3 regions of the Pseudoalteromonas sp. SG44-8 genome follow, and region 3 is predicted to be linked to each of the others. Evidence: predicted binding sites of a transcription regulator. Region 3 holds the regulator's gene; each other region holds the start of a gene.
What was found. The regulator sigma-54, encoded in region 3, starts transcription at its own class of promoters, with help from an activator protein. The targets are predictions, from matches to a motif close to GTTGGCACGNNNNTNGNNT.
Positions count from the first base shown of each region.

Region 1: the regulator sigma-54 is predicted to act here: its motif matches at 1,794-1,812, upstream of H5163_RS00840 (diacylglycerol kinase family protein).
Region 2: the regulator sigma-54 is predicted to act here: its motif matches at 3,858-3,876, upstream of H5163_RS12110 (PA2169 family four-helix-bundle protein).

Region 1 is NZ_JACJEQ010000001.1:197,425-207,416, forward strand. Features, by position in the region: gene H5163_RS00830 (sigma-70 family RNA polymerase sigma factor) at 1-211, opposite strand, end outside; gene H5163_RS00835 (branched-chain amino acid aminotransferase) at 574-1,575, shown strand; gene H5163_RS00840 (diacylglycerol kinase family protein) at 1,850-3,475, shown strand; gene H5163_RS00845 (VF530 family DNA-binding protein) at 3,518-3,784, opposite strand; gene H5163_RS00850 (DUF1496 domain-containing protein) at 3,850-4,152, opposite strand; gene H5163_RS00855 (TIGR02647 family protein) at 4,334-4,567, shown strand; gene maiA (maleylacetoacetate isomerase) at 4,574-5,203, opposite strand; gene hmgA (homogentisate 1,2-dioxygenase) at 5,211-6,512, opposite strand; gene H5163_RS00870 (MarR family winged helix-turn-helix transcriptional regulator) at 6,642-7,073, shown strand; gene H5163_RS00875 (carboxypeptidase regulatory-like domain-containing protein) at 7,137-9,992, opposite strand, start outside.
Region 2 is NZ_JACJEQ010000013.1:83,851-93,842, forward strand. Features, by position in the region: gene H5163_RS12100 (TonB-dependent receptor plug domain-containing protein) at 1-2,697, shown strand, start outside; gene H5163_RS12105 (biopolymer transporter ExbD) at 2,755-3,150, opposite strand; gene H5163_RS12110 (PA2169 family four-helix-bundle protein) at 3,366-3,809, opposite strand; gene H5163_RS12115 (LysR family transcriptional regulator) at 3,977-4,915, opposite strand; gene aceK (bifunctional isocitrate dehydrogenase kinase/phosphatase) at 4,931-6,649, opposite strand; gene H5163_RS12125 (DUF4124 domain-containing protein) at 6,732-7,208, opposite strand; gene H5163_RS12130 (DUF3413 domain-containing protein) at 7,285-8,781, opposite strand; gene H5163_RS12135 (DUF1414 domain-containing protein) at 8,787-8,999, opposite strand; gene yejK (nucleoid-associated protein YejK) at 9,062-9,992, shown strand, end outside.
Region 3 is NZ_JACJEQ010000036.1:23,750-33,741, reverse strand. Features, by position in the region: gene H5163_RS18950 (lipid asymmetry maintenance protein MlaB) at 1-48, opposite strand, end outside; gene H5163_RS18945 (phospholipid-binding protein MlaC) at 41-715, opposite strand; gene mlaD (outer membrane lipid asymmetry maintenance protein MlaD) at 722-1,270, opposite strand; gene mlaE (lipid asymmetry maintenance ABC transporter permease subunit MlaE) at 1,285-2,064, opposite strand; gene mlaF (phospholipid ABC transporter ATP-binding protein MlaF) at 2,064-2,879, opposite strand; gene H5163_RS18925 (calcium/sodium antiporter) at 3,135-4,106, shown strand; gene H5163_RS18920 (KpsF/GutQ family sugar-phosphate isomerase) at 4,132-5,103, shown strand; gene kdsC (3-deoxy-manno-octulosonate-8-phosphatase KdsC) at 5,103-5,654, shown strand; gene lptC (LPS export ABC transporter periplasmic protein LptC) at 5,651-6,205, shown strand; gene lptA (lipopolysaccharide transport periplasmic protein LptA) at 6,195-6,728, shown strand; gene lptB (LPS export ABC transporter ATP-binding protein) at 6,725-7,450, shown strand; gene H5163_RS18895 (RNA polymerase factor sigma-54) at 7,517-9,013, shown strand; gene hpf (ribosome hibernation promoting factor) at 9,042-9,329, shown strand; gene ptsN (PTS IIA-like nitrogen regulatory protein PtsN) at 9,334-9,786, shown strand; gene rapZ (RNase adapter RapZ) at 9,974-9,992, shown strand, end outside.

The DNA of each region.
Region 1 (9,992 bases), on a different contig from region 3:
CAGTGCCTTTAGTTACTTGATAATCAGATGCATTGTGCCAAATTTTCACAAATGCATCTTGTAGCGCTTCTTCAGCATGTGCACGATTGCTTAACATTTTTAAGCTGATCGCAAACAGCTTTGCACTTGTGGCATTATACAATTTAGCAAATGCCTGTTTATTGCCCTGTGCGGTTGCACTTAGTAGAGGTAATAATTCGTCGGTTTCCATAAAGTTCCTATTTTTATTGTCAGTTGGTAAACGTTTCAGGATGTAAATTGGATGCAAAAAACCAACTAAATGATGGGTGCTTACTATTATTTTCATGCTTTTCCACCAGTTAGCCTAGCAGCAAAATACGGCTTATCAAGTTGAGAAGCTCCGTCGGCTATTTGGTAGCAAGGTTTTACAATCGAAGTTTTGAAGTGATTAATGACTCTTTTAAGTAAAACAATATGGCTGACAAAATTGAAATTTTACCAAATTGCAAAAAAATCCCGTTGCTTACAATAAATGCCTTGTTTTAGTTATGGTTAAACGGTGCATGAATGTCATACAATGGGGTAAAAGTAGACCACATAAGAGAGATTAAAATGGCCGCATTCGGTACCGTATTTATGCCGCAGATGATTCAAGCACGTTTTACTGATAACGCTTGGAGCGAAAGCTCTGTTGTTCCGTCAGATAAAATTGAACTTCATGCTGGTGCACATGTTCTTCACTATTCAAGTACATGTTTTGAGGGGTTAAAAGCATTTCGCCATGAAGACGGCTCAGTTTATATTTTCCGTATGGACGCTAACATTGCCCGCATGAAACAAAGCTCGCATTTATTAAGTTTACCTGAAGTTGATGGAGCCATGCTTGAAAAGATGATCATTGATATTGTTCGCCAATATGCTGATGAAACGCCGTTACCACCGGGCTCTATGTATATTCGTCCAACTCATATCGGTACTGAAGCTGCAATTGGTAAAGCGGCTGTGCCGTCATTAAGTTCATTATTGTATGTGCTATTATCACCTGTTGGTGATTACTTTGCTGGTGGCGCGACTGCGCTGCGAGTATTGTTAGAAGAAGATGGTATGCGCTGTGCCCCACACATGGGTATGATCAAAAGCGGTGGTAACTACGCTAGCGCATTAGCACCCATTACGGCAGCACGCTTGCAACATCAAGCCGACCAAATTCTATTCTGTCCAGGCGGTGATGTACAAGAAACTGGTGCCGCAAACTTTATTTTAATTGATGGTAATGAAATTATTACTAAAGCGCTAGACAGCACCTTTTTACATGGCGTGACGCGCAGCAGTATTTTAACCATCGCTAAAGATTTAGGTATGACAGTATCCGAGCGCAATTTTACAGTCACTGAATTACTTGAGCGTGCTGCAAAACCGGGTACTGAAGCTGCTTTATCTGGCACTGCTGCGGTATTAACCCCAGTGGGTACTTTTATTCATAATGATAAAGAATACAAAGTGGGCAGTGGTGAAGCAGGGCCAACGACAATGCGTTTGCGCCAAGCCCTTAACGATATTCAATGGGGTAAAGCACCAGACACCCATGGCTGGTTAACCAAAATCGACGTGTAAAGTTAAACGATATGTTTTTATAAAAAGCCTAGGTTATTTATAACCTAGGCTTTTTTATGGTCTAAGTTATTTAATAATCTATACTTTCAACTGTGTAAGTTAGCTGCAAAGGTGTGTAAAAATAACGTATGTAAACACAGCAAGTATCACTAAACTAATCAGTTGATATCTTAATGCTATGAAATATATATGAATATTTATTTCTGTGAAATTTTATTAGTGGCGCATAGATTGCATTTCTATTTGGGTATAACTAACGACAAAAGGAGCGTTTATGTGGGCCGCAATAAGTTACTTATTATTGGCAATTGTATTTATCATTATGGGGTGGCAGGTTAGTCCTAGCTATTTTTCGCTGCTATTCTATTGGACGGCTTTATCTTTATTACTGGTAAGCGGTGCCTATTTTTTTAATATTGCAAAAATTTTTCGTAAACGAGAAAACGGTGTTATCCCGTTTTACATTCGTTGGGCTTTCATACCTTTTTTATTGGGGGCACAAGTTTATAACGCGTGGAGCCGAAAGCACGATAAAGTACCGCCATTACAACAAATTAACGAACACTTATTTTTAGCCTGTCGGTTATTCCCTTCAGATATAGATACTTTAAAAGATAACGGTATTACCGCGATTTTAGATGTAACCTGTGAATTTGATGGACTTGAATGGTCATCAACACAAGAAAACATAAACTATTTAAATATCCCTGTGCTTGATCATCGAGTCCCAACACGTTCGCAGCTTAATCAAGCGATTAACTGGATTGCCCATCATATTAAAGATAATCGTCGAGTGGTGGTGCATTGTGCGTTGGGTCGTGGTCGATCGGTGTTTGTGATGGCGGCTTATTTACTCAGTCAAAATAAGGAGGCTGATGTACATCAAGTGCTTGCGCAAATAAAAGAAACACGCGAAACCGCTAATTTAAATAAACACCAACTACGTCAACTAGTTAAACGCCATAGAAAGGGTGAGTTATTAATCAAAAATAAAGCGGTATTAATTGCTAATCCAGTTTCCGGCACTAAGTTATGGCAGCAAAAAGAGCATTTAATTGTTGCGCGTTTATCTGCTTATTATAACTTAAAAGTGATGATCACATCAGTCGAGAAAAATGGGATTGTGTTGGCCAAACAAGCGATAGCTGATAAGCCAGATATGATCATCGCCTGCGGAGGCGATGGCACAGTGGCAGAAGTGGCAAGTGTTTTGGTAAACACAGACTGTAAATTAGGTATTATCCCATTTGGCACAGCCAATGCTCTAGCACATGTTTTAATGGGAATTAAGTCAAAGTTGATCCCTGTGGAAGTAGCATGTGATTTGATTATTGAAGGGCAAACCAAGCAAATGGATACAGCATATTGCAATGGTGAGTTAATGCTGCTGTTAGCAGGGATTGGCTTTGAACAACACATGATTGAAAAAGCCGATCGGGATACTAAAAACGAGCTTGGTCAGTTCGCATATTTACAGGGCTTCTGGCAAGCTTTAGGCGAACAAAAAGCCCAAGATTTCACAGTACAGCTAGATGATAACGAGCCGCAGCAAATACATACCAATAGTTTAATTGTCGCTAATGCTGCACCTTTTACTACTTTACTAGCGCAAGGTGGGGGACAGCCTGATCACTATGATGGCTTGCTCGATGTTAATTGGCTTACTCCAAACCAAGACGCATCAGCCAATGTATTAAGTATTGCTGAGCTGGTATTTAGCAGTATTACCCAAGCACATTTTGCGATTAATTCACATCATACCAATGCGCGCCGCGTTGCAATATCGGCGACTCAGGAAATAAAATATGTACTTGATGGTGAAGTTAAAAGTGCTGATAAATTGATCATTGAAATTACTCCGCAATCACTGGCGGTGATCTGTGCAGAGCAGGTCGAGTAACTGAACTTGTTGCGCGTTATAAGCTATAACGCGCAATGGCTGTTACTTCTTTTTAATACTAGGCCACACAAAGCCACTGTTTTGCGGTTGTGCATCGACACAGTTATCGAGGTATAACTGCTCGACCTTGGTACGAGCCCAAGGTGTTTTACGTAAAAATTTTAGGCTCGATTTTACACTTGGGTCTGATTTAAAACAGCGAATATCAACATGCTCACCCATCGCTTTCCAGCCAAGTGTTTGCTCGAGTTTTACTACTATTTGTTCGAGTGTAATGCCATGTAACGGGTTGTTTGCTTGCTGATTCATAATTCACTATTGCTTGATAAAAGTCGCTGCTATTGTAACGTAACTGTGCGTTGATACCAATTCTATTAATTAACGCGAATTGTTTTAGGAGCGGTTGGGTAAATAATTTCATTTTGCTCGTTGAGCATTAACCAATTTAACGCGCTATTATTGTGATGAGGGTTTTTTGCTGCACAAATCACCCGCACATTAGCCATTATAATAATCGCACCTTCGCTGTAGCGTTGATCTTCAAACCAACAGAGTTGTTGCTCGCTAACTATATTTTTTGCGTCAAGAAACAAGGCTGGTTTTTGATTATTACTGAAACTATTAGCCGAGTAAATTACACTGATAAAACAGATGCCTATAATCGTTATAATTCGCATATTTAGCCTTTGCATTAAAAAATAACTACACTAAGCTTATACCTAAGTTATCCCAAAATACTAGTTTCAGTTGCAATTAAATGCGTTTAAACCAGCCCACTTAGGGTTTTAGGGTGACTTGGCCATAAAATGTGTTAGGGTAAAATCCACAAAAATAATTTTCTAAAGACAAGGTGAGCACATGCAATTTAAACAAACGATGATTGACGAATTTACACTGTTAGCAAAATTTCCATTAACCAGTAAAATGCAAGGTATTAAGTTACATAGTGATGCTGATGAAAGCTTATTAAGCGCGGCACAACGATTGTTTGATAAAGGTATTATAGATAGCCCAGATGGCGGTTACTTAACCGATCTGGGCTTAGATCTGATAGAGCACGTAACCGTGCTACACAGTGCGTTGGGTAATTAAAAAATATCAGGCTGCATCCGGTTGGTTTTGTGGTGCAGCATCAATAAATGCATCAAGCTTGTTACAACGTTCATAAATGGCTGCTATTTTCGGATACGCAGTCATATCAACGTTAAAACGATAAGCATTAAATACTTGCGGCACTAAACACACATCAGCAAGGCTAGGTTTATCACCCACACAATATTCATTTGTATGATCAAGTAGCTGTTCAATTTTTTCAAAACCAACCTCTACCCAATGACGATACCAGGTATTTTTGATTGCATCGTCAGCACCAAGTTCACCGCTTAAATATTTCAGTACCCGTAGGTTATCAATAGGATGAATATCGCAGGCAATGGCATAACATAAATTACGGATCTGGGCTTTTTGCCAGGCATCACCAAATAATAGTGGTGTGTCGGGGTGTGTTTCTTCAAGGTATTCTAAAATTGCCATCGATTGTGCGAGTACACCGTCATTGGTTTCCAGCGCAGGTAATAACCCTTGCGGGTTTTTATCTAGGTATTCAGGTGCTTGTTGCTCAGATTTTAGTAAGTTAACAGTTACTAACTCATGCTGAATATTTTTTAAATTAAGCGCAATACGCACGCGATATGCGGCAGATGAACGAAAATATGTATAAAGTTTCATGGTTCAATTATCCTTGTGGGCCACTGTAGTGTTTTTTAATAGTACGCCAGCAGTCAGTGTAGTTAGGTTGGCGCTCTTTGCCTTCTAATGCGTATTTTGTTGGTGAAATAACGTAACGTGATTCAAACATAAACGCGAGGGTATTTTCGTAGCGTTGCGGTTCAAGCTCTGCGTTAGAGGCCTTTTCAAATACATCAGCTTCTGGGCCATGCGGTGACATACAATTATGTAAACTCATGCCTCCTGGTACAAAACCGTGCTCTTTGGCGTCGTACACGCCTTCAATTAAGCCCATAAATTCACTCATAATATTGCGGTGATAATAGGGTGGGCGAAAAGTGTTTTCTGCCACCATCCAGCGTGGAGGAAAAATTGCAAAATCAATATTAGCAACGCCTTCTGTGCCTGATGGGGATGTCAGTACTGTGAAAATAGACGGATCCGGATGATCAAAGCTCACTGTATTCATTACATTAAAACGTGCTAAATCATATTTATAGGGTGCACTGTTGCCCGTCCAGGCTACAACATCTAAAGGGGAGTGGCCTATATCACAGCGGAACATATTACCGTTGAACTTAGCAACCAACTCAAACTCACCTTCTTTATCTTCAAAGGCAGCAACAGGGTATTGAAAATCACGGTCGTTAGCGTAGCCGTTGGCTCCCACTGGGCCGCGCTCAGCTAACACATAAGCATGACCATAATTTTCACAGATATAACCACGAGCAGTATCAGAGAGCAAAACGACTTGGAATTTAATGCCACGCGGGATCACTGCGATTTCACCCGCTTTAATCGTTAAATTACCACATTCTGTTTTCAGCAGTAACTGACCTTGCTGCGGCACAAATAACATTTCGCCGTCGGCATTATAAAAATAACGATCAGTCATTGATTTATTCGCTACATAAACATGGATGCCAATTCCTGTTTGGCCATTGGCGCTGCCGTTTGCAGCCATAGTGATCAAACCATCAATGAAATCGGTTGGTGTGGTTGGAATATCAATTGGATCCCAACGAAGCATTGTAGGTGGAGTCGGGACTTCGGTAATTGGGGCGGTGCGAATTAAACCGTTATCAATTGCGCTGTAATCACCTTGGACAACCGATGGGCGAATACGGTACATCCAAGTGCGGCGGTTATCAGCACGCGGCGCGGTAAATGCGGTGGTACTAAATTGTTCAGCGTATAAATCGTATTTTACTTTTTGCGGGCTAAACTGCCCAATAGGCAATGCGCCAGGCAGAGCTTCGGTTTCAAACTCATTGCCAAATCCTGTCATATATTTTAATTCGCTGGTCATCACTCGACTCCTTTATGTTTTACTGTAAGATACTCTCAAGTGAGACTAAATTCAAACATCGTGCTTTTTGTCACTGTACATATTTATGGACACTTAAACATGATTGTAAATTAAGAGGACATAGCCGTTATGGCTCTCGATTTAGAGACATTTTTACCTTATCGTCTGGCTAACTTAGCCAGTAAAATGAGTGAACAGTTTGCACCCGTATATCAACAACAAAGTGATTTAAGCATTCCTCAGTGGCGTATTTTGTTTAATTTAGCCCAGTTTGGACAAAGCAACGCGAAAGCATTGTGCGAGCAAGCAGCAATGGATAAATCCACGGTATCGCGTGCTATTAAGGCATTGATAGATAAACACTATGTAGTGAGTTTAATCGATCCAGCAGATAAACGCGCCAGCTTGTTAGCGTTGAGTGAGCAAGGGTTGGGCTTGTATCAGCAATTAGCCCCAGCTGCTTTAGCGTGGGAGAAGAATCTGTTGGATGTTTTAACTCAAGCCGAGTATCAAACCTTGCTTAGTTGTTTAGATAAGTTAACTAGTAAATTAGATGAATAAAACAAAAAGCCCATCAAAAGATGGGCTTTAAAATTAATTTAATTTGTAAGTTACTTTAGCAAATTAGAATGTGTATTTAACACCTACACGCATTTCCCAAAGTGACGGCTTAGTTTCTACACTTGCACCTGCTGGATCATTAAAGCTGGTGTAAACGTATTGACCATTAACAATTTCAGTCGTTACAGCGTTTTGTAATGCGCTGCCGCTTTTCAGCACGCCCCAATCGTCATTTAGCATGTTACCGATATTTTTGATAACAAAGTATGCTGAGCCTTTTTGATCATCAGTAAAGCCCATAAATTCTTGCTCAACTTTGAAATCGAACGTAACCCACCAATCACCATCAATGCTGTTACGGTTATTGATTTTACCGCGAGTTAGGCCTTCGCTTTCAACCCACTCATTAAAGGCTGCTTGATCAAAATCTGCACCATAAACAACTTGGCTGTCGTCAAGTGTTGGTACATACAATAATTGACGAGCAGCATCGTTGTATCCCATACCACCTGATCTTGAGTCAAATCCATATGAGTAAGGTGTTGTTTGTTGTGCTTGACCAAATAGGTTGAACTTAGTCTCGTAACCATCAAATAACTCATGGCTATACGCTAAACTCATCGTAAAGCGGTGCGGAATTTCATAGTTAGATGTTGCCACACCTGGGTTTTCAGAATCAGACACCGCAACGTAATGATAGTTAGAAAATGCTACAGAGCTAGTCATCGGGTTAACATCTTTAGACACTGTATATGCATAAGAAAGAGCAAAATCGATGCCATTATCAAATGACTTGTTCATTGCAAGAGACAGAATATGCGAGTAAGCATCATCGCCTTTAACATTGGTTAACAAGAAGTCTGAACCACCATTGTAAATTGGGCGACCATCTGGCGCTACACCAGTTTTTTCATATGCTAAGTTTTTAACAATGGCTGAATCTTGCTTATCGGTATAAAGGTAGTCAACATTAAACACATAATCGCTTTCAGTGATATAAGTACCACCTAGTGAGAATTTCCATTCTGATGGAATTTCAAAGTTAGGATCCGTCACATTTACATCAGCATCAGCACCACCTTGGCCTACTTTATCATATAAGCCTTGTGGAATATCGTAACCAGGTTGACCTGCGCCATTGAATGCTATTGCATCAGGACCAAGGATTTGGATATTTCTTTGATTAACTTGAACATTACGAACACCATCGTTTGAATAGCTGTTAGAAATCCATACGTTAGGGTTACCACCTGAATATAAGCCAATACCGCCGCGCAATTCTAACTGATCATTATATATCCAGTTAACACCTAAGCGTGGTTGAAGTAAGTCAACCCCATCAAGATTTTGGCTATTTGAATAGCCATAACGTTCTTCAAAGTTAGCATTATAAGTTGGTGTATCATCACTGGTATACCAGTCATAACGAAGACCTGCAGTAAATGTTACATCATAATCAATAAGTGCAAACTTATCTTGGAAATACACTGTATTCAGTGCATATTTGAATTCACCCGCGGCATCATCAGGATTTTGGCTTGAAGCGTTACCATAGTAAATTCTGTCTACAAAGCCGCTTTCAAACTCTTCAATAGAACCAAAACGGTATTCACCTTCATTATGCTGTACAAATAAGTTGAAAACATCAAGCTCTTCACGCTCATAGCCAAATGATAGCTCATGGTCTTCAAGGTAATATGTACCACCTAATTTAAGTGATAAATTATCATACTTAAGTTTGTTCGCTTGGCGAGAGTCATCAGGACCCATGTAAATATCAATATCACCAGTATCGATTCTAAACTCACCAAAACCAGATGCTGCATCAAGTGAATTTTGACGATTATCAAGTTTTGAGTAACCTACGCGAACTTCAGTTGAAAAGTTATCAGTCCAATCTGAATATACTGATGCTACGTAAGATTGTAGCTCAGCACCACGCTCATAAAAATGATTAGATAAAGCGATTTCGCTAGAATCTGCGTCTGACTGGGCTAGGCTGAAGCCGTCGTTATAGTTATAAACAAAGCTTGCACGGTGAGCTTCGTTAATATTCCAATCTAGCTTAACTAAGATTTTTTCATCTTCAACTGGCATGCTAGGTACCATAGTACCTGGGTCATAATTATATTTATCGATAGCAATTTGGGTAACGCGATCAATAGTTGCCTGATCAATTCGACCGTTAGCAAATGGCGTATAATTAAAAATTTGTGCGCCTTCAAGCTTCTCATAAGAAGTGAATAAGAATAGCTTATCTTCAATAAGAGGAAGGCCTACGTTAAAGCCGTAACGTTTTTCTGAGTAATCACCAAGCTCTTGTTTCTCGCCTTCAATTGAGTCACCTGACATTGAGTCATTGGTATAATCATAGAAGAAACCACCAGTGATTTCGTTGGTACCTGACTTTGTTACGGCGTTAATGTTACATGAAGTAAAACCACCATATTGAACATCAAATGGTGCAAGTTCTACTGCAACTTGTGCAATTGAATCAAACGAGAAAGGCATTCTTTCAGTAGGGTAACCACTTGAGTTTAAGCCAAAGTTATCGTTCATACGAACGCCGTCAACAGTTAAGCTGTTAAAACGTGGGTTACCGCCGCCACAATTGATAGCACCAGCGTTTGTTTCATCGATATAGATACGTGGATCAGCGCGAATAATATCTTTTAAGTCACGGTTAATAGCTGGTTTGTTTTCTAAATCATCTAAAGTGAAATAAGCAGCTGGACCTGTGCTGCCTGATTGAGCGCTAATTGGCGCGCCACTAACAACGATTTGTTCCATTTGTTGCGAGCGAAGTGCAACAGTTACTGGGTAAGTTTGACCAAGTGTTAAATAAACATCATCAAGTTGAGTATCTTCATATTTATCAGAATCAACAATGATTTTATATGGGCCGCCTACGCGTAAACC
Region 2 (9,992 bases), on a different contig from region 3:
TATGGTTATTACACTCAGTTAGAAGCGCTTAGTACAATGCTGAAAAATACTGAACTCGATGCGGTTGTTGATCAAAATGGTTTACTGAGTATAAAACTCAAACAAATCAATAGGAATGATAACAACATGAGAAAGCTTTCAGGGGTCAGTGCTGCTGTAATACCACTTTTAATGGCAACCAATAGCCAAGTTGCTAATGCACAAGAACAAGCCGCTCAAGAAAATATTGAAAAAATCGCCATCGTTGGTAGCCGTGTAGCAGGGCGTTCGGTCGAAGACTTACCCGTACCTGTTGATATTTTAAGTGCTGAAGCGCTAGAAAATACCGGACAAACAGAAGTCGGCCGTATGTTACAAGCTATCGCACCGTCTTTTAACTTTTCAAGTTCATCGATCAGTGACGGTACTGATGCACTACGACCTGCTACTTTACGTGGCTTAGGGCCAGATCAAACATTAGTACTTATCAATGGTAAACGTCGTCACCAAGCCAGCATTATCCATATTAATACATCTGTAGGTCGTGGTACCGCAGGTACAGATATGAATGCGATCCCAGCTGCTGCAATTAAACGTATCGAAGTATTACGTGATGGTGCGGCTGCGCAATATGGTTCAGATGCGATTGCGGGTGTTATCAACATCGTATTAAAAGATGCTGATGAAGGCGGTAAAGCCGCGGTTAACTATGGCCAGTATTCTGAAGGTGATGGCGAAACCGTTACGGTTGATTTTAATAAAGGCTTTGCTTTAGGCGATGATGGTTATTTAAATACCACTATCAACTACCGCGACCGTGCACCTACAAATCGTGCCGGTTTACATGGCTCTTGCCAGTTTTATGGTTGCACAGAGCTTGATGATGGCACGCTGTTAGCGGGCGATCCTCGTGAGCTGACTGCACCACGTGATACGTTTAGAATTGGTGATGCAGACTCGCAACAATTTGCTTTAACGGTGAATACCGGTTATGAACTTGCTGGTGGTGAGCTCTATGGCTTTATTACTTATTCAACCCGAGATAACGAATCAGCCGCGTTCTTCCGTCATAATGCCAATGCTGATGGCAACCCAGTTTTACAAGATGGTGATGCGGTGATCCCGATGGGCTTCTTGCCAATGATCAACACCACCATTGATGATATCTCGTATAACTTTGGCTTTAAAAAAGAGTTTGATAATAGCTCTAGTCTTGACCTGTCATACACCTATGGTGAAAACAGCATCGATTATACCACTAGTGACACTATCAATGGTTCATACGCTAATTTATTACGTTATGATCAAGGTTTAAGTGCTGATGATATTCGTGCCACTATTCCTCGCCAAGCGTATGCGTATGGCATGGAGTTATCACTGCAAACAATCAATCTTGATTTTACACAAGACTATGATAATTTTTCACTGGCAATGGGTGCCGAGCTTCGCACCGATGAATATCGTATTTTAGAAGGCAGTGAATACGCTTACCGTGATTATGATACTAATAATGGTGTTAATATTTACGATGGTATGAGCGGTGGTATTGGCAGCGAAAATGCAGCAGGTGGTACACAAGGTTTTGGTGGTTCATCGCCGGAATCTTCTGTGGATGAATCACGTGATGTGATTTCGTTTTACCTTGATGCTGAAACTTACATTATTGATGATGTAATTATCTCTGGCGCACTGCGTTACGATAACTACAAAGGCTTTGGTGATACGGTTAACTTTAAGTTAGCGGGTAACTGGTCGGTGACTGATGACGTTTCACTGCGCGGTGCGGTGAGTACTGGTTTTAGAGCACCATCAATGCAGCAATTGTACTTCAATAATATTAGTACTCAGTTTGTAGTCGGTCCTAATGGCGATCTAATTGCAGAAGAAGTTGGTACTTTTAGAAACGACAGCACACTTGCACAGAGTATTGGTATTCCAAAACTTAAAGAAGAAAAGTCACAAAACATGAGCTTAGGTATTGTGTATAACGTGACGGATAATATTAATGTTACCGTTGATTATTATTCAATTGATATTGACGATCGTATTGTGATCAGTAACCGTTTAGGTAAAGGGTTGTCATCAACGCTAGATGCTGCATTGGTTAGTTCTGGCGCAGGTGCAGGGCAGTTTTTCTTAAATGGTGCAGATACCGAAACGCAAGGTGTGGATTTTGTTGCGACATGGAACACGGAAGGCTTCGGCGGTACCCTAGATTTTACATTAGCGGCTAACTTTACTGAAACCGATGTGGTTGATTTATTTACTCCTGCGGGCAGTGGTTTGGAAACTATCCCTGTCGAAGATGTATTTTCTTCGCAAGAAACCTCAATCATCGAAGAATGGCAACCACAAGACAGAGTAAACTTAAGTGCATTATATCGCCTTGAAGATTGGACGGTAAACTTATCGCTAAATCGTTATGGCGAATACACGGTTGAAGATGGCGGTCGCCAGACTTACGGCGCTGAAATTCTTACCGATGTAAAAGTAAACTATTTTGTCACAGATAACTTGTCACTAAATATTGGTGCAAACAATTTATTTGACGTTTACCCTGATAAAAATACCATAGGTAATTCTCGCTCAGGCACAATTGTTGATGCTTCTGGTAATACTATTATCAGTTCAACCGGTGTATTTGAGTACTCACGCCGTTCAGCACCATTTGGTTTTAACGGTGCTTACTACTATGTAGGTGCTGAATACCGATTCTAAAAATAACTTCTCCTACGTTATTTAGTTTTGAAGGGCCGTCTGGCCCTTTTTTTGCTTTTAGTGTGATGTGAGTGCGATGGGGTAGTTATCATACTCTTTGATATTATTCATTACTGTCATTAAAGTTTGATGCGTACTGTTTTCGTCTGCAGCTATTTGTACTGTGGCGATATTATACTTCGCAGCAAACATCGCAAGGTTAGTGGCAACTTGGTTTAAGTCAATTAATCGCCCCGCAAAATACACCGCATTGCTTTGGTCAATACTAAAATGAGCACTTTTAGTTTGTTTATCAATACTGGGTTTATCTACAGGCCGTTGCAGCTCTATTGCCACAGGTTTTACAAATGAAGTTGTAACAATAAAAAATATTAAAAGTATAAATACAATATCAAGCATCGGCGTCATATCAACGTCAGCGTTTTGTGGGTTTACATGTTGTTTATTTCTCATAATGGAACCTTGTTATTTTTGATAAAATGCTGCGGCGCCACAGCGGGATAGTAGGTACCTATTAATAAGCCTAGACGATTAAAATCATGCTGTGGTTAAATAAATATGCTATTTTTATTAATTATTTGCATTGTTTTGTTATAAAAATCATTTAACTATAATTATGAGCATAAAAAAGCCCAGCGCGTGGCTGGGCTCTCATTTAAGCATTGTGGTTAATGCTTCTGCATACGGCTCATCTCCGTATGACAGCTTTGCATGGTCAGTAATACTTTAGCGAGGGCGGCTTCACAATCGTGCGGTTGTGGTTTTTTCATGGCAGCTTTAATTTCTTCAAGTGTTTTATCTTCCACTTCTTCAAGCTCTTTGACATAAATTTGGTCGTTGTTGGCACTAAATTTTGTGATCAGTGCGGTATATGCTCGGCGAGCTTCAACAGCAAAAGACGAACCATCTTCTCGTTCACCTTGCTGATTAATAGCGTAAGGCTGTAAGTTTTCAACGCTGACTTTACGTGCGTCTATCATACGCTGAAATAGCGCACCAATGGCTGGATCTTGTACTTTTTCCTGCGCCTTTTCATAAAAGTCGATGCCGCTGTTCATTACTTGGATAATGTCAGTGATATGATTTACTTCGTTTCCTTGCTGGGCATTCATAATATTGACCTCTTTAAGTTAAATGAATATTAAAGTTCAAGTAACTTAAAGCAATTGCCATTCCATTTTTAAATTATTTTAACATCATGATTATTAATACTTTTAAATTGATGTTTGCTTACTTGAAAATACCAGTAAGCAAATTTTACAGGGCTTTTGTAAGAGCGTTACTTTAATTCATCTGCAACTTCGGCTACTTTTTGGCGTAACCAAATATGACTGGCATCTCTGTGAAGTAATGGGCTCCAAATCATATCTAACTCAAATGGTGGTATAGGGAAGGGAGGCTCCAGAATTTGCAAACCGGGATCATCTAAATAAATATTAGCGGCTTTTGAAGGGAGTGTCGCAATCAGGTTCTTCTCTTTCGCTAGATGTATTGCAACGTGGTAATTACGGGTGAATGTGGCAATATTTCGGTGTTTACCAAAGTGGGCGAGCGCTTCATCAACCCAGCCAAGTTTTTGTACGTCTTTAGGATCCATACCAACCCCGACACCAAAACCTGTTTTACTTACCCAAATATGCCGAGCTTTTAAATAACTATCGAGGCTAAAATTTTCAATGATCGGGTTGTCAGCTTTTACTAAACAACAAAAGCTATCTTTCCAAATACGTTTGTGATGAAACGACTGCGGTAGGTTTTCGAAACGATTTATTGCCATATCAACTTTACCGTTTTCTACATCATGAAAAGTAACATCACTTGGAGTGAGAATATCGAGTGTGGTATCCGGCGCTTCATCGTGTAATTTACTCAGTAGCTTAGGTGCTAAGGTGCTGGCAGCATAGTCACTGGCCATAATCCTAAATACCCGTTTGCTTTGGCTGGCCTCAAATTCACGGTTTGGTGCAAGCGTTTCTTCTAATGTCATTAAGATGCCACGGATCACCGGCTGCAATTCAATAGCTCGTTCAGTGGGCACCATACCATCACTGGTGCGTACTAAGATCGGATCGTTAAACAGGTTACGTAAACGTTTTAAACCATTACTCATTGCCGGCTGTGTAATGCTAAGCTGGTTTGCGGCGCGAGTAACATTACATTCGCGTAATAAGGTGTCGAGATAAACGAGTAAGTTTAAATCTATTTTACTGATATTCATTGTGTGTCCTTTCGTCTACCATTGATGGATAAAACGCTGCGCTGCTGGATAAGGGTAGATATGGCTAACGACCCCTGCTTTTATATTTCGTTGCGCTTGCTGCCAAAATGCGACGTCTAATAGTTCTGGATGTGTTTGGCTGAAAACTGCTTTGTATTGCGGGTTTGGCATTACAAAAGTGCATAACTGCTCTGGAAATACATCTTGTGGTGCCACAGAGTAACTTTGCTCATTGGTTAAGTAGTCATCATAACTTTTTGCTTTAGGCAATGCCCTAAAGTTCATGTCTGTTAAATATTGCACTTCATCATAATCATAAAAAATAATGCGTTTGTGTTTACTGACACCAAAGTTTTTAAGTAACATATCGCCTGGGAAAATATTAACGGCGATCATTTCCTTGAGTGCTTGGCCATATTCTGCAATGGCAACAGCGGCATCTTCAGTATTAGCTTTTTCTAAATATAAATTCAGTGGCGTCATGCGTCGCTCAATATACATATGTTTGATGATCAGTAAGTCGCCTTCGATGATCATTGATGAACCAATAGTTTGTTTAAGCAGTGCAAGCAATGTAGCGTTAAAACGCGCAACAGGGAATACGACGTTAGAATACTCTATGGTATCTGCCATACGACCAACCCGATCATGGCTTTTAACTAATTGGTAGCGTTTGAGAACGGTATCGCGGCCAAATGGTTTACTTTCACCAAATTTGTCTTTAATTATTTTAAATACATAATCAAATGAAGGTAGGGTAAATACCATCATCACCATGCCCGGTGTGCCAGGGGCAATCACAAAATCATCACTGGAGCGTTGTAAATGGGTTAAAAACTCGCGATAGAACTCGGTTTTACCTTGTTTATGAAAGCCAATGGCATTGTAAAGCTCTGCTAAGGTTTTGTTGGGCATTAGTTGGTTTAAAAACCGAACTAATGCGGAAGGAGCGTGGGTTTCAACCATAAAATAAGCGCGAGCAAAGCCAAAAATAACCCGCATTTGCGATGAGTTAGTCAGTAAAGCATCGAGATACAGACCTTGCTCTTGATGATGTAACACCGCAATAATAAATGGCTGCACACCACTTTGTGATACCACACGGCCGACAATATAGGCTGCTTTGTTGCGATAAAATGGCGTTTGTAATATGTCAAAGCGCATTTGCCACGCACGGTGATGGGTGTCGGGTGCTTGTTTATAAAACGCCTTTACTAAAAGTCGTATATCGCGCTCTAAATTAACAAAATCGGCTTTAAAATCAAATTGATTAATTATTTTACGGATAGTGGGCTTTAAGCCGTCTACAACAGGAAAGTAGCTGCGGTATTCTGCTTCTACAGGAAGCGCAGGGGCATCTGCTAAGGTGGCTTTTACAAAAATAAAATCATTATTAAAATAACGTCGATGAAATAAGCGGCAAAACACAGAGTTATAAAATGTTTCGGCTAATTCTGCTTGTGGATGAAACGTTAAAAAGTGCTGGTAGATTTGTTTTGTTTGCAGCCAGAGTGATTCATCCAGTTGATTGGCTAATTGCTGATTTTGTAGTTGCTGGGTGGTTTCGTTAACCCGATCATCGTAATAAGTGATCCGCAAGCGACTAATGTCGTGCATTTTTGTCCAGTTTTTATTTGCAAATGCCAGAGGTGCTTGTGCGGTGATCTGCTGAAATAATTTATAATGCTTTTTAAAGCCATTTAAAATTAGCTCGGCAATGTTTTGTGGTTGCATGAACGGGTACTCCAAAATGACCTGTAGAGTATATGCTCTACACATGTTAAGAGTATGCTAAATATTGGTAAAACCCAATAGTTTATTCATAACGTTTCAGTTTTTTTTCGAGTGCAGAGAGCTGTTTGTTGGTCGTTTTGGTGTTTTTGGCAAACGTTTTATTGATCACTTTTAGCTGCTTTTTTATCTCTTTACTAAGCTTTTTTTTATCATCATCACTCATTAAACGATTAAGCCGTTGCAGTTGCTCGTATTCAGCGCGATCACGGTCACGACTCAAAATGGCGAGTTTATATTTAACGCTGCGTATCTCAGCGTTGAGATTACGAATAATTTGTTCACGCTCAAGAGAATTAAGCGCTTTGACATGATTTACATTGGCCGGAGTGACGTTGGGCGACAGTGCTATTTTATGTTGCGTTGCCTGCCCGCCACAGGGAAATTGGCTAAAAGTAGTACCTCTGTCGGTTACGCACTTGTAATATTGATCTGCGGAAGCCGCCTGATCAGCAACAAATAGCAAACTAATAAAAATAACGAAAAGAGTACACAGTTTCATTACGCTAGCCTTCCCTAGTTAGGGCATAATCATATACAAAAACTATAACCTAACTTGGGTAAATTGCCAGTGGCAGTTATTCGGTAAAGGTTTTTAGCTTTTTAATGCTTTGTGCTAAAAACGGAATATCTAAACCTTGCTCTATTGAAAAGCCTTGAGCAGCAGAGATATTTTTATAATTACCATCAGAATCAATTAATGTAATACGGTCTTTCTTATAGGCAATAAATACGCCTTGCGAATAATTAACGCCCATATCGCCTTTTTTGTTATACAGATTAACGCCTAGCATGCTTTGCTTTGCGATATCAGCACAATTTAAATATTGGCCAACGCTTGTGGCAATTAAATCGCTTGGCTGGATCAAGCCTTCAGTGCGGGTTACTTTTCTATCCGTGCTGTATAAAGATGAAGCACTCACAATACCGTGATCAACATCGGCTAAACTAAATGCAAATACTTGATTGACTCCCTCTCGAAGCGCAGTGTTTTCATCGGCGTTAATGATACGAATTGCTGCATCACCCGCTGTTGTATTATTGATATAGTTAAAATCATCAAAGCCACTGACACTAATACTACGACGATTACTTTGCCACACCGGCAATGTTTGCTCTGTCATTAAGGCTGGCTTGTAGTATGCAGGTAAACCGTAAATCAAGCTAAATAGCACATCTTGATGGTGAACGGGTTGTAAAAACTGCTCTGTTTTATTTAAATTTTTGTGCTGTTTAGCAAAATTAGTTAACGCAGGTGCAGAGCTAAACACTAAAATATCGACTGTCGCAGCAGTAAAGTCTTCACAGCGAGCAATTGGTGTTGGAGCCGTGTAATCTACATTTTGTGTATTAACCTTTACGTTATGTGCTTGCTCGTAACTTTCAATATCAAGTAAATCATTTTTTGCCAATAAACTTTTTGCTGTCGTTGGGTAGGACAAGGGTAAAACATTATCTTGCTTAGTAATGTCAAACTTCAAATTTGCATCAGCCCAAATATGAATACTGTGGCTCATCGCAAAACATACCAATAACAATGAGCCGGCGTAGCGAGCAAATTTATATTGTTTTAAGCGAGCTAAATGGTGCCATGTATAGTTACTTGCTAATAACTGAAATGCAAAAATAAGCATTACAATTCCCCCAGCGAACAGGGTTGTCAGCGCTGGAGAGCTAGTTAAACGATGCCACAATAAGGTAATAATCTCAGGTAACGCAGAGCTACTTAAATGGTAGCCTAAGTTAAAATACACATAGGCATCAAGCGTCAGTAGTGATGCACCACAAGTGGCAAGTATTGCAGCCATACCGCGGATATGACGTGGATAAGGAAATATTAAACTTAGCGGAAATATCGTCAGTACAAAGGCAATAAAGGTAATAAAACTAGTGTGACTAAGCCATGTCACTAGCATATAAAGAATACCCATAAAGCTGGTAGGTGGAGAGTCAGCAAATAAGTAACTTAAACTTATGAGCAACACTAAGCCGATATTGGCAAAAGTAAACAAATGCCCCCAACTTAATAATTGACTCGCTTTAGACGAAAACTGATTGTGCTGCGATAAATTCATAAAGTCTATTTAACCGATTGCGCAAGTGCTTTGGCAAAATTGTCTGCAACCGCTTGTCTTTTCCCTGTTGGTACATGCTCTTTTAAGATATGCGTGATAGAATTTCCTAAACACATAAGACTTAAATCAACCGGCGCATTGTGCTTAGTTAACACATCAATGAGCTGATCGACGATTTGTTCTACTTCATCATTAGAATATTTTGATAAGATTGGCATCAGTTGGTTCAATAAAAGAGTTATATTCTCACATTTTAACACCAGAGGCGTGAAAAACAAAGATGGCAATAGATGTTAAAAAGTTAGTCGTTCATTATGTAGACAAAAAAGACGACGATACGCAAATTCATTTGCGCAATGACGAAATGGCAGTGAATGATAAAGTCGCTGTATTCATCGAGCAACTTCATCACGCATACAACGGCAAACCAGGTAAAGGGTACTGTGCTTTTAGTGGTGATAAAAACTCTGTAGTTGCATCAGCCATGCAAAGTTACCGCAACAGCGAGCTTGGCTTTTGGCACATGACAGAGCAAGCTTCAGCTGTACTTAAAGAGGAACTTGATAAGTACGCGTTTAACGAAACTGGCTATTTAGTATTTTGTCATTATCAATACGTAGCAACCGATTATATGCTGATTGCAATGATCAACATCAAAGAGCATTACTCTATTACCTCTGAGCTTGATTTAGCCTCGTCACGCCATTTAGATATTTCCCGCATGCAACTAGCTGCACGCATCGATTTAACTGCGTGGGACACCCAAGCAGAAGACAATCGTTATATCTCATTTATTAAAGGCCGAGCAGGGCGCAAAGTCGCCGACTTCTTCTTAGACTTTTTAGGTTGCGAAGAAGGCATCGATCCAAAACAGCAAAGCCAAGTAATGCTCAATGCAGTTGAAGATTATTTATCAGAGCAACAATTTGATAAATCTGAAAAAGACGATCTGCGTAAACAAGTATTTGATTACTGTAATGACTGCGTTACTACTGGTGAAGATGCTAACGTCAGCGAGTTATCAGCAACGCTCACCAAAGGTGACGACAACCCATTTGAAAGCTTTTGCAAAGAGCAAAGCTATGACCTAGAAGAGTCATTCCCGGTCGATAAAAAAACCGTTACCAGTATGGTTAAATTCTCTGGCCTTGGCGGCGGCGTGAGCATCAGCTTTGAACGCAAACATCTAGGCGAACGGGTAATGTACAACG
Region 3 (9,992 bases):
GACTCGATAGTGCTGTTCGTCAAGCTGAGTAACCGTTACTTTACTCATTACCGCCGTCACCTCTAAATTGCACTGGCAACTTACTTTTCTGTTCAAGTAGGTCACTTACATGGTTAATACCTTGCTGGCGCAAAATGCCTTGAAATTCACTTTGCTTGGCATCTAATAAACTAATGCCTTCGGCAACCATGTCATAAGCACGCCATTCGCCATCGCGATCTTCACGTACTTTAAAATCAATTTTAATTTCCGGCTTGCCTGGCTCGACAATTTTGGTTTTCACTAATACTAGGTCTTGTCCTGTAAACTCTTTGCTTGCACCAAACTCTACTTTTTGGTTGGTGTATTGCGTAAACACACCAGCATAAGTAGCGATTAAGTATTCTTGAAACACATCAATAAAGTGTTTAATATCCTCAACTGCTTGTTTTTGCTCGGCAGGATCTTTAATCGCACGTACTTTTGATACATGACTTCCTAATACACGCAGTGCAGCATATTTATAATCAATGTAAGGCATCAACTCTTCTTTGACAATAACCCGTAGGTGCTCCTTATCTTTTTCGATTAAAGGCTGGTCACGAGTAATACGTTGAAAAGTATTATCAGATACTTGGCGGACCATTTTATATGGGTCTGTTAAATTGACCGCATCGCTTGCTACGCTAATGGCACTGAAAGTCAGCGCAACTACCATTAAAAATTTCTTAAACATAATTACTTACTCGCCGCCTTGATTGAATAAAAATTGCCCGATTAACTCTTCAAGCACCAATGCTGATTTCGTGTCAGTGATATAGTCGCCATCATTTAAGGCTTTGCTCTCAACACCAAATAACTCGTCTAACCCTAAGTTTTTATCATCACTCGTTACCGCAACACCTAAACACGCTTGTTCAGCTGATTTTGGGGCAATAACAGGGTTAATCCCCAAGTATTGCTCACCGAGAATGCCTGATGTCAGGATTGAAACTGAGCTGGTATCTGAAAAACGACATTGATATTGCGCATCAATCGTCATATCAACAACTGGCACAAATTCTTGTGGGTGAATTGAAATTCCCTCAACTCGACCAACCACTACACCACCTACTTTAATCGGCGCACGTGTTTTTAATGAACCAATGTTTTCAAACTTGGCTTTCAATAAGTAGGTTTCGCCGTTGCCGCTGATCCCTGCATTGGCAACTTTTAACGCCAACATAGCAAAAGCTGCTATGCCTAGCGCAACAAAAAAACCAACTAAAATTTCTAATTTCCGTGAATTCATTATCTATACCTTTATTAGCTAGTAAACATTACCGCTGTCAAAATAAAATCAAACCCTAAAACAGCCAAAGATGAGTGTACAACTGTCTCTGTTGTTGCTTTACTGATCCCTTCAGAGGTCGGTATACAATCGTAGCCTTTATAAAGCGCAATCCATGTAACCACGATGGCAAATACAAAACTCTTGATCATGCCATTTAAAATATCTTGCTGGAATGACACTTGTGACTGCATGATTGACCAAAAACTCCCCGTATCAACACCCAACCAATCAACCCCCACTAAATGAGCACCAATAATTGCAACTGCTGAAAATATCAACGCCAGTAATGGCATACTGATAAAGCCCGCCCAAAAGCGTGGCGCGATAATACGTTTAAGAGGGTCAATAGCCATCATTTCAAGACTTGATAACTGCTCAGTCGCTTTCATTAAACCTATTTCTGCGGTTAATGCACTACCAGCTCGCCCGGCAAACAATAATGCAGTAACAACAGGGCCTAACTCTCTAAGTAAACTCAATGCTACTAATGGGCCTAAGCTATCCTCTGCACCATAACCAACTAGTACGGTGTAGCCTTGCAACGCCAACACCATACCAATGAATAAGCCCGACACCATGATAATCAATAGTGACTGCGAGCCGACCATATATAATTGCCGTATTAAAAGCGGCGTGCCTTTTCTAAAATTAGGCAAACTCCACAACGCACCTATCAACATCTGAGTAGAGCGACCAAGTGCAGCAAACCGTCCTAACGTTTTATGACCTAGCATTTGCAAAAAATCAAACATCAGCGGCGCCCTCCCAGTAATTCTTCTTGATAAGGTTGAGCAGGAAAATGAAACGGCACTGGGCCATCAGATAATCCTTTTAAGAACTGCTGAACTAGGGCCGATTCATGATTACGCATTTCATCCGGTGTACCGCTACCAATAACGCCTTGATCGGCAATAATGATAACGTGATCGGCAATACTCATTACTTCTGTTACATCGTGAGTTACGATTAATGATGATAACCCAAGCACTTGATTAAGCGACTTAATCAACTTAACCAACACACCCATGGAGATAGGGTCTTGGCCTGCAAATGGCTCATCATACATAATTAATTCAGGATCAAGCGCGATTGAACGCGCTAATGCAGCACGACGTGCCATACCACCTGACAGCTCAGAAGGCATTAGATCTTGTGCGCCACGCAAGCCAACAGCTTGTAATTTCATTAGCACCACAAGGCGAATTAAATCTTCACTTAGACGAGTGTGCTCACGCAGCGGAAAAGCGATATTGTCAAACACTGACATATCGGTAAATAATGCGCCGCTTTGAAACAACATACTCATTTTGGTTCGCGCCGCATAAAGCTCTTTGCGCGACATGGTAGGAATGTTATTACCTTCGAATAAAATAGTGCCGCTATCTGGTTTTAATTGGCCACCAATTAAACGCAACATGGTGGTTTTACCAATTCCGCTTGGCCCCATAATTGCCGTAATTTTTCCTTTAGGGACACTAAAGCTCATATTTTTATATATACAGCGATTGCCCCTAGAAAAGCTTACATCCTTGATTTCTACTATTGGTTGCGACAAGTCGCTCTCCATTACTATTTTCACTAGTTCACCTATTTTAAGCGTTTTTACACCAAGATGGAAAAAACAAATCGTAAAATTTTGTAATATTCTATGTAATAGCGCTGCAAAGCTTACAGCCGTTGGCTTAACCGTCGCTTAAATAATTTTTCTCAGTCCAAATCAGTCCATAATCTAACAAGCTTCGCAGATTCTTTTATTTATACTTTCAGGTTGGCTTTTGTTACTATTTGCAGCCATCTCATTTTGAATAATTGGCGTAACGTAATGGTGACTTCTTTTGTCATTTTAATTCTCGGATTTGCAGCTCTCGTTTGGAGTGCAGATCGCTTTGTATATGGTGCTGCGGCACTGGCAAAAAATTTCGGTGTTCCTACTCTTATTGTTGGTTTAACAGTTGTTGCTATGGGCTCGTCAGCCCCTGAAATGATGGTCTCAGCATCAGCTGCGCTTGCAGGTAAAACTGACACTGCCGTGGGTAATGCCGTTGGCTCAAATATCACTAATATTTTACTTGTTTTAGGTATTACCGCGCTATTGCGCCCACTATCAGTATCATCAATGACATTAAAACGCGAAATGCCGCTTGTGCTGCTAGTGTCAATCGCCGCCTGGTATATATTTTCGGATAACTACTTTTCATTTGCTGAGGGCGTTGCATTAATCATAGGCTTTGTGGTCTTTATTGCGGGCTTAGTTATTATTTCTATTCGCGCTAAAAACCAAGCTGATGACCCATTTGTAAGTGAAGCCTGTGAAGACGTACCAGATAACGTGCCCACCAAATCGGCTTTATTTTGGTTAATTATTGGTATGATATTACTGCCTGTGAGCTCACATTTTTTAGTTGGCTCAGCAGTTGATATAGCCAAATATTTTGGCCTAAGTGATTTAGTAATAGGGTTAACCATTATTGCTATTGGCACCAGTCTGCCTGAGCTGGCAGCCTGTATTGCTGGGGTATTAAAAAACGAAGATGATTTAGCACTGGGTAATATTGTTGGCTCAAATATCTTTAACATTTTAGCTGTGTTGCCACTGGCTGGGATTATCAACCCTTCAATTATTGACCCTTCAGCTGCAAACCGTGATGCCTTAATTATGATTGGTGCCACCATAGCCCTTATAGCTATGTCCTTGAGCTTTAAAGGTACAAGACGCATTAATAGAGTTGAAGGTGGCCTGTTATTGGTCGCATTTTTAGCATATCAGAGTTATATTTTTAGCCAAGTTGCTTAATGCTACCCACAAAATGGATAACACAATGACGCAGTTAAATTTTATTGAACAAGGTAAGCGGGTGCTAGAAATAGAGCGCCAAGCACTGCTTGATATAACCCAATATCTAGACGAAAACTTTAATCAAGCTTGCCAATTGATGTATCAATGTCACGGAAGGATCATAGTAGTCGGTATGGGGAAATCTGGGCATATTGGTAATAAAATTGCTGCAACACTGGCAAGCACTGGCACGCCTGCGTTTTTTGTCCATCCGGGTGAAGCAAGTCATGGTGATTTAGGGATGATCACTCGTGATGACGTGGTTATGCTTATTTCTAACTCAGGCGAAACCAGCGAAGTACTGAATATTATTCCGGTTATTAAACGTATTGGCGCAAAAATGATCGCCATGACAGGTAACCCTGAATCATCAATGGCAAATTGGGCTGATGCTCATGTATGCATCAAAGTAAGTCAAGAGGCCTGCCCATTAGGACTCGCCCCGACTGCGAGCACGACGGCAACGCTTGCGATGGGTGATGCAATAGCCGTTGCTCTGTTAGAAACCCGAGGCTTTACTGCCGATGACTTTGCGCTATCGCATCCTGGGGGAAGCTTAGGCAAACGTTTACTATTGTGTTTAAAAGATATTATGCACAGTGGCCCAGCAACGCCTATGATCAATGACAAGCAATGTATCAAAGATGCATTAATCGAAATGTCGGCCAAGGGCTTAGGTATGACGGCCATTGTTGACGACACAGGGCAACTTGCAGGGCTTTTTACTGACGGTGATTTACGCCGAATTTTAGAGCAACGAATAGATATTCATAGCACTTTGATCAGCACTGTCATGACCCGCTCTTGCACTACAGCAACCGCGGATATGCTTGCCGCCGAGGCACTCAATATTATGGAGAATAAGCGTATCAATGGCTTAATTGTAGTTGATGATAAACACCACCCTATTGGTGCTCTTAATATGCAAGATTTGCTCAAAGCAGGAGTTTTATAATGCAGTTTGCTGACTTATATCAGCCACTTTCAGATGATGCGAGCGAGCGAGCACAAAAAATCAAACTCCTGATCTGTGATATCGATGGGGTGTTTTCAGATGGCCGCATTTATCTTGGCAATCAAGGTGAAGAACTCAAAGCGTTTAATACTAAAGATGGTTTTGGTATCAAAGCACTGATCAATAGCGGTTTTGAAGTTGCCGTGATCACCGGTCGTCATTCACAGATAGTTCAGCAACGGATGACTAGCCTGACAGTACCGCATATTTACCAAGGTCAAGAAAACAAGTTGCAAGCTTATCAACAGGTCAAAGATAAATTGCAGTTAAGCGATGAACAAATCGCTTACATAGGCGATGACGGACCTGACTTGCCGGTAATGGAATTAGTTGGTTTTGCGGTGGCAGTAAATGATGCTCACCCTTTGATCAAGCGAGTTTCACATTATACAACCATGCTCCCTGGTGGTTTTGGAGCGGTGCGTGAACTCACTGATTTATTAATGCTCGAAAATGGTAAATCATTAACCAGCGAAGGCACAAGCTCATGAATAGTGCGCGTTTAATATTATGCGTATTATTTGTCGGCTGTATGGTATGGCTGTGGTATCCGTATTTTTATCAAAGCACTGCCATAAAACAAAACCAAGAAGATATAATAGCAAAACCTGATTATACTGCGGTGGCATTAAAACAAACCGCGTTTGATGAACAAGGTAAAATTAGCCACAAAGTAACAGCTGCAAAAATGGAACTTTACCAACAGTTAGGGTTTACTTACTTTGAACAACCTATTTTTACACTCTATAATCAACAGCAAACGTGGCAAATTAATGCCGATGAAGCCACCCTATATGAAAATCATCAATTAATTTTAGAAGGTAATGTGGTTGCTAAAAACCTGACCAATAATGCCATGATTGAACATATAAACGCAGATAATATTCAGGTTGATATTGAACTACAAACCATGAGTTCAGAACAACCAGTTGAATTAATCGGACCAAATTTAAAGATCACTGGGCGCGGCCTCCATGCCGACTTAAAAGCCGAAGTGGTAGAACTAATTAACCATACGCGAACCATATATTATGACCAATAAATTTGCTCACTTGCTTGTGATACCAAGCTTATTCATTGCCTTTGCAAGCTTTGCTGAAAATACGGCACCACCTGCGGATCAAGTCTCTATCAGTGCTGAAAAGCAGCTTGCCCAACTGAAAGATAATATCGGTATTTTTGAAAAAAATGTTGAAATCATTCATGGTAACCGCCGTATCAAAGCGGATCGACTTGAAGTCCATAAGCGCGAAGATTTAGGCAATAACAAACAATTGCTTGTTGCAACTGGTAACCCTGCTTACTTTGAAGAAAAACAAACTGATGGCACAATAATGAGCGCCAGTGCTGATGAAGTCCGTTACGATGTCGCCAAGCGCTATTTAACTTTAATTGGTAATGCACAAGTCACTCAAGCAGGTCAAAAAATTAATGCCAAAAGCATTACCTATGATATGGACCAACAGCTGATCAGTGCTGAAAAAGGCGCAAGCTCAAACGATCGCGTACACACTATTTTGGTACCTGTTGACAGTAAAAAAGACAAACCTAAAGGGCAGCCATGAGTATATTAAAAGCTGAATTTTTAGCAAAAAGCTATAAAGGTCGCCAAGTTGTAAAAAGCGTGGGTTTAGAAGTTAGCGCAGGCAGCATTGTTGGCTTACTGGGTCCTAATGGCGCAGGTAAAACCACCACTTTTTATATGATTGTGGGTTTAGTACCTAGCGACAAAGGTAAAATAAGTATTGATGATAATGACATCACTTTACTGCCAATGCACAGTCGCGCACGGTTAGGGATTGGCTACTTACCACAAGAATCATCCATCTTTCGTAAGTTAACTGTTTATCAAAACCTGATGGCTATTTTAGAAACTCGTAAAGAGCTGAATAAACAAGCCAGAGAAGAAGCACTAGACAGCTTACTTGATGAGTTTAGCATTCAACATATTCGCGACAGCCAAGGTATGGCATTATCTGGTGGTGAACGTCGTCGAGTTGAAATTGCACGCGCTTTAGCCGCAAATCCAAAATTTATCTTACTTGATGAGCCTTTTGCTGGCGTTGATCCTATTTCAGTGTTAGATATAAAGAAGATTATTGAACACCTTAAAAACCGTGGTATTGGCGTACTTATTACCGACCACAATGTACGAGAAACCCTTGATGTTTGTGAAAAAGCCTACATAGTTTCTCATGGGGAGTTAATTGCATCAGGTACCCCTGAGCATGTACTTGCCGACCAAACAGTCCGCGATGTTTACCTGGGCGAGCAATTTAGGCTATAAAGCCACGCTCGGCTAAGTATCTGCTAGACTTAACGATGATAACAATAAAAGGATTGTTAGAGATACATGAGGCAATCACTCCAGCTGCGCATGGGCCAGCAACTTACAATGACACCACAGCTGCAACAAGCAATTCGCTTATTGCAACTCAGTACATTGGATCTCCAGCAAGAAATTCAAGAAGCACTCGACAGCAATCCATTGTTAGAGCTAGAAGAGCATGAATATTCAGACGACACGGCTGGTAAAAACGAACAAAAACAAGACAACGATGACTTAACTGTTAGTGCATCAGCAGACGACAAGCCCAGCGAATATGAACAAGAAAGTAGCGAAGCATTAAGTAAAGAGACTTTAAGTGACGAAATGGCTATGGACGTCACCTGGGACGAATACATGAGTGCTGCGCCAAATACGTCATCCGGCCCAATGCCTGAAGATGAGTCAATTTATCAAGGTGCTTCAACTGAAACCCTGCACGAATATCTGATGTGGCAATTACAGCTCACACCTTTTAGTCCAACCGATGAAGCTATTGCCATTGCGATTGTTGAAGCTGTTGACGATTCAGGTATTTTAACCTTGAGCTGCGAAGACATCGCAGAGAGCTTAAATCAAGGTAATAACGAAGAAGAAATCGAACTAGACGAAGTGCAAGCAGTGTTAAAACGCATTCAGTTATTTGACCCTGTTGGTATTGCTGCGCGCAGCCTACAAGAATGTTTATGTATTCAATTAAATCAATTTGATCCTGCAACTCCTTGGATTAGCGAGACTAAAATGATTTTAACTGATCATATCGATTTATTAGCTAGTCGTGACTATCGCACTTTGATGAAAAAGACTAAGCTTAAAGAAGATGAGCTGAAAGAAGTAATGACATTGATCCACAGCCTTAATCCAAAGCCTGCGGATACTATAGTACGCGAAGAATCAGAGTATGTTATACCTGATGTTTCGGTGAAAAAAATTAAAGGTCGCTGGGTGGTTGAACTTAATCCAGACAGCATGCCAAAAATTAGAGTGAACAGCCAATATGCGGCAATGTCACGCTCAGTAAAATCAAGCACTGACAGCCAATTTATACGTTCGCATTTGCAAGAAGCTAAATGGTTTATTAAAAGCCTAGAAAGTCGTAACGAGACGTTACTCAAAGTAACTAACTGCATTGTAAAACAACAGCAGGGATTCTTTGAGCATGGCCCTGAAGCAATGCGACCTATGGTACTAAACGACGTTGCTGAAATGGTTGAGATGCACGAATCAACAATCTCTCGCGTAACGACACAAAAGTACATGCATACCCCCCGTGGTATTTTTGAGTTAAAGTATTTTTTCTCAAGTCATGTAAGCACTGAGAACGGCGGCGAATGCTCTTCGACAGCTATTCGAGCATTGATCAGAAAATTGATCAGTGCAGAAAACTCAGCGAAACCATTGAGTGATAGTAAGATTGCAGATATATTGGCAGAGCAAGGTATCAAAGTAGCTAGACGGACTATTGCAAAATACCGCGAGTCGCTGGCTATTCCACCGTCAAATCAACGTAAAAGTTTGATTTAAGGCGTAAAATCACAAGAGGAAAATGCTTATGCAACTAAATTTAACTGGTCGTCACGTAGAAATTACTGATTCATTAAGAGACTATGTAAACAATAAGTTTGCCAAGCTTGAAAGGCATTTTGATCATATCAATAATGTCCATGTTATTCTTGATGTAGAAAAACTAAGCCAAAAAGCAGAGGCCACATTACATGTCAGTGGCGCTGAATTATTTGCCTCGACTGAGCACCAAGACATGTATGCAGCTATTGACGGACTAATCGATAAACTTGATCGTCAAGTAATTAAACACAAAGAGAAGCACGCTCGACACTAACACTATGAAATTAAGCTCACTTATTTGTCAGGACTGCAGTAAAGCTGCGGTCCTTTTTAATAGCAAAAAACGGATCATTGAATTTATAAGCCAATTGGCTCATGAACAGCTCCCTCAGCTATCACAACAAGAAATCCTCAACGCACTACTGTCGAGAGAAAAACTAGGTAGTACGGGTATTGGTCGTGGTATTGCTATCCCTCATGGCCGTATGAGTGGTGTTGAAAACCCGCTAGCAATAATTTTAGTGAGTGAATCACCGGTTGATTTTGATGCGATTGATAATCGCCCAGTTGATATATTTGTAGCCCTCATCGTACCAGATGGTGACAGCCAACTTCATTTGAAGACGTTAGCCACAATTGCTGATAAACTCAATAACAAAGATTTTTGTAAACAACTACGTAGCGCAAAAACAGACCAAGATTTGTATCATGTAATTGCAGCTCAATCGTAGTCATACCAATTGTATTGTATTGAATTAGAGAGTAATTATTGCAACAGGAAAATAGCTCTAGAACAAGGTGGAAATTATTTATATAGTTGTTCTATATAAATAATTTTAAACAAAGTTAGTGGGTTATTTAACAAGCAAGAATGAGCATGTTTTTAATAAAATTGGTATTAAATGAAGGAGAATTTACATGGAGTTAATCATCATCA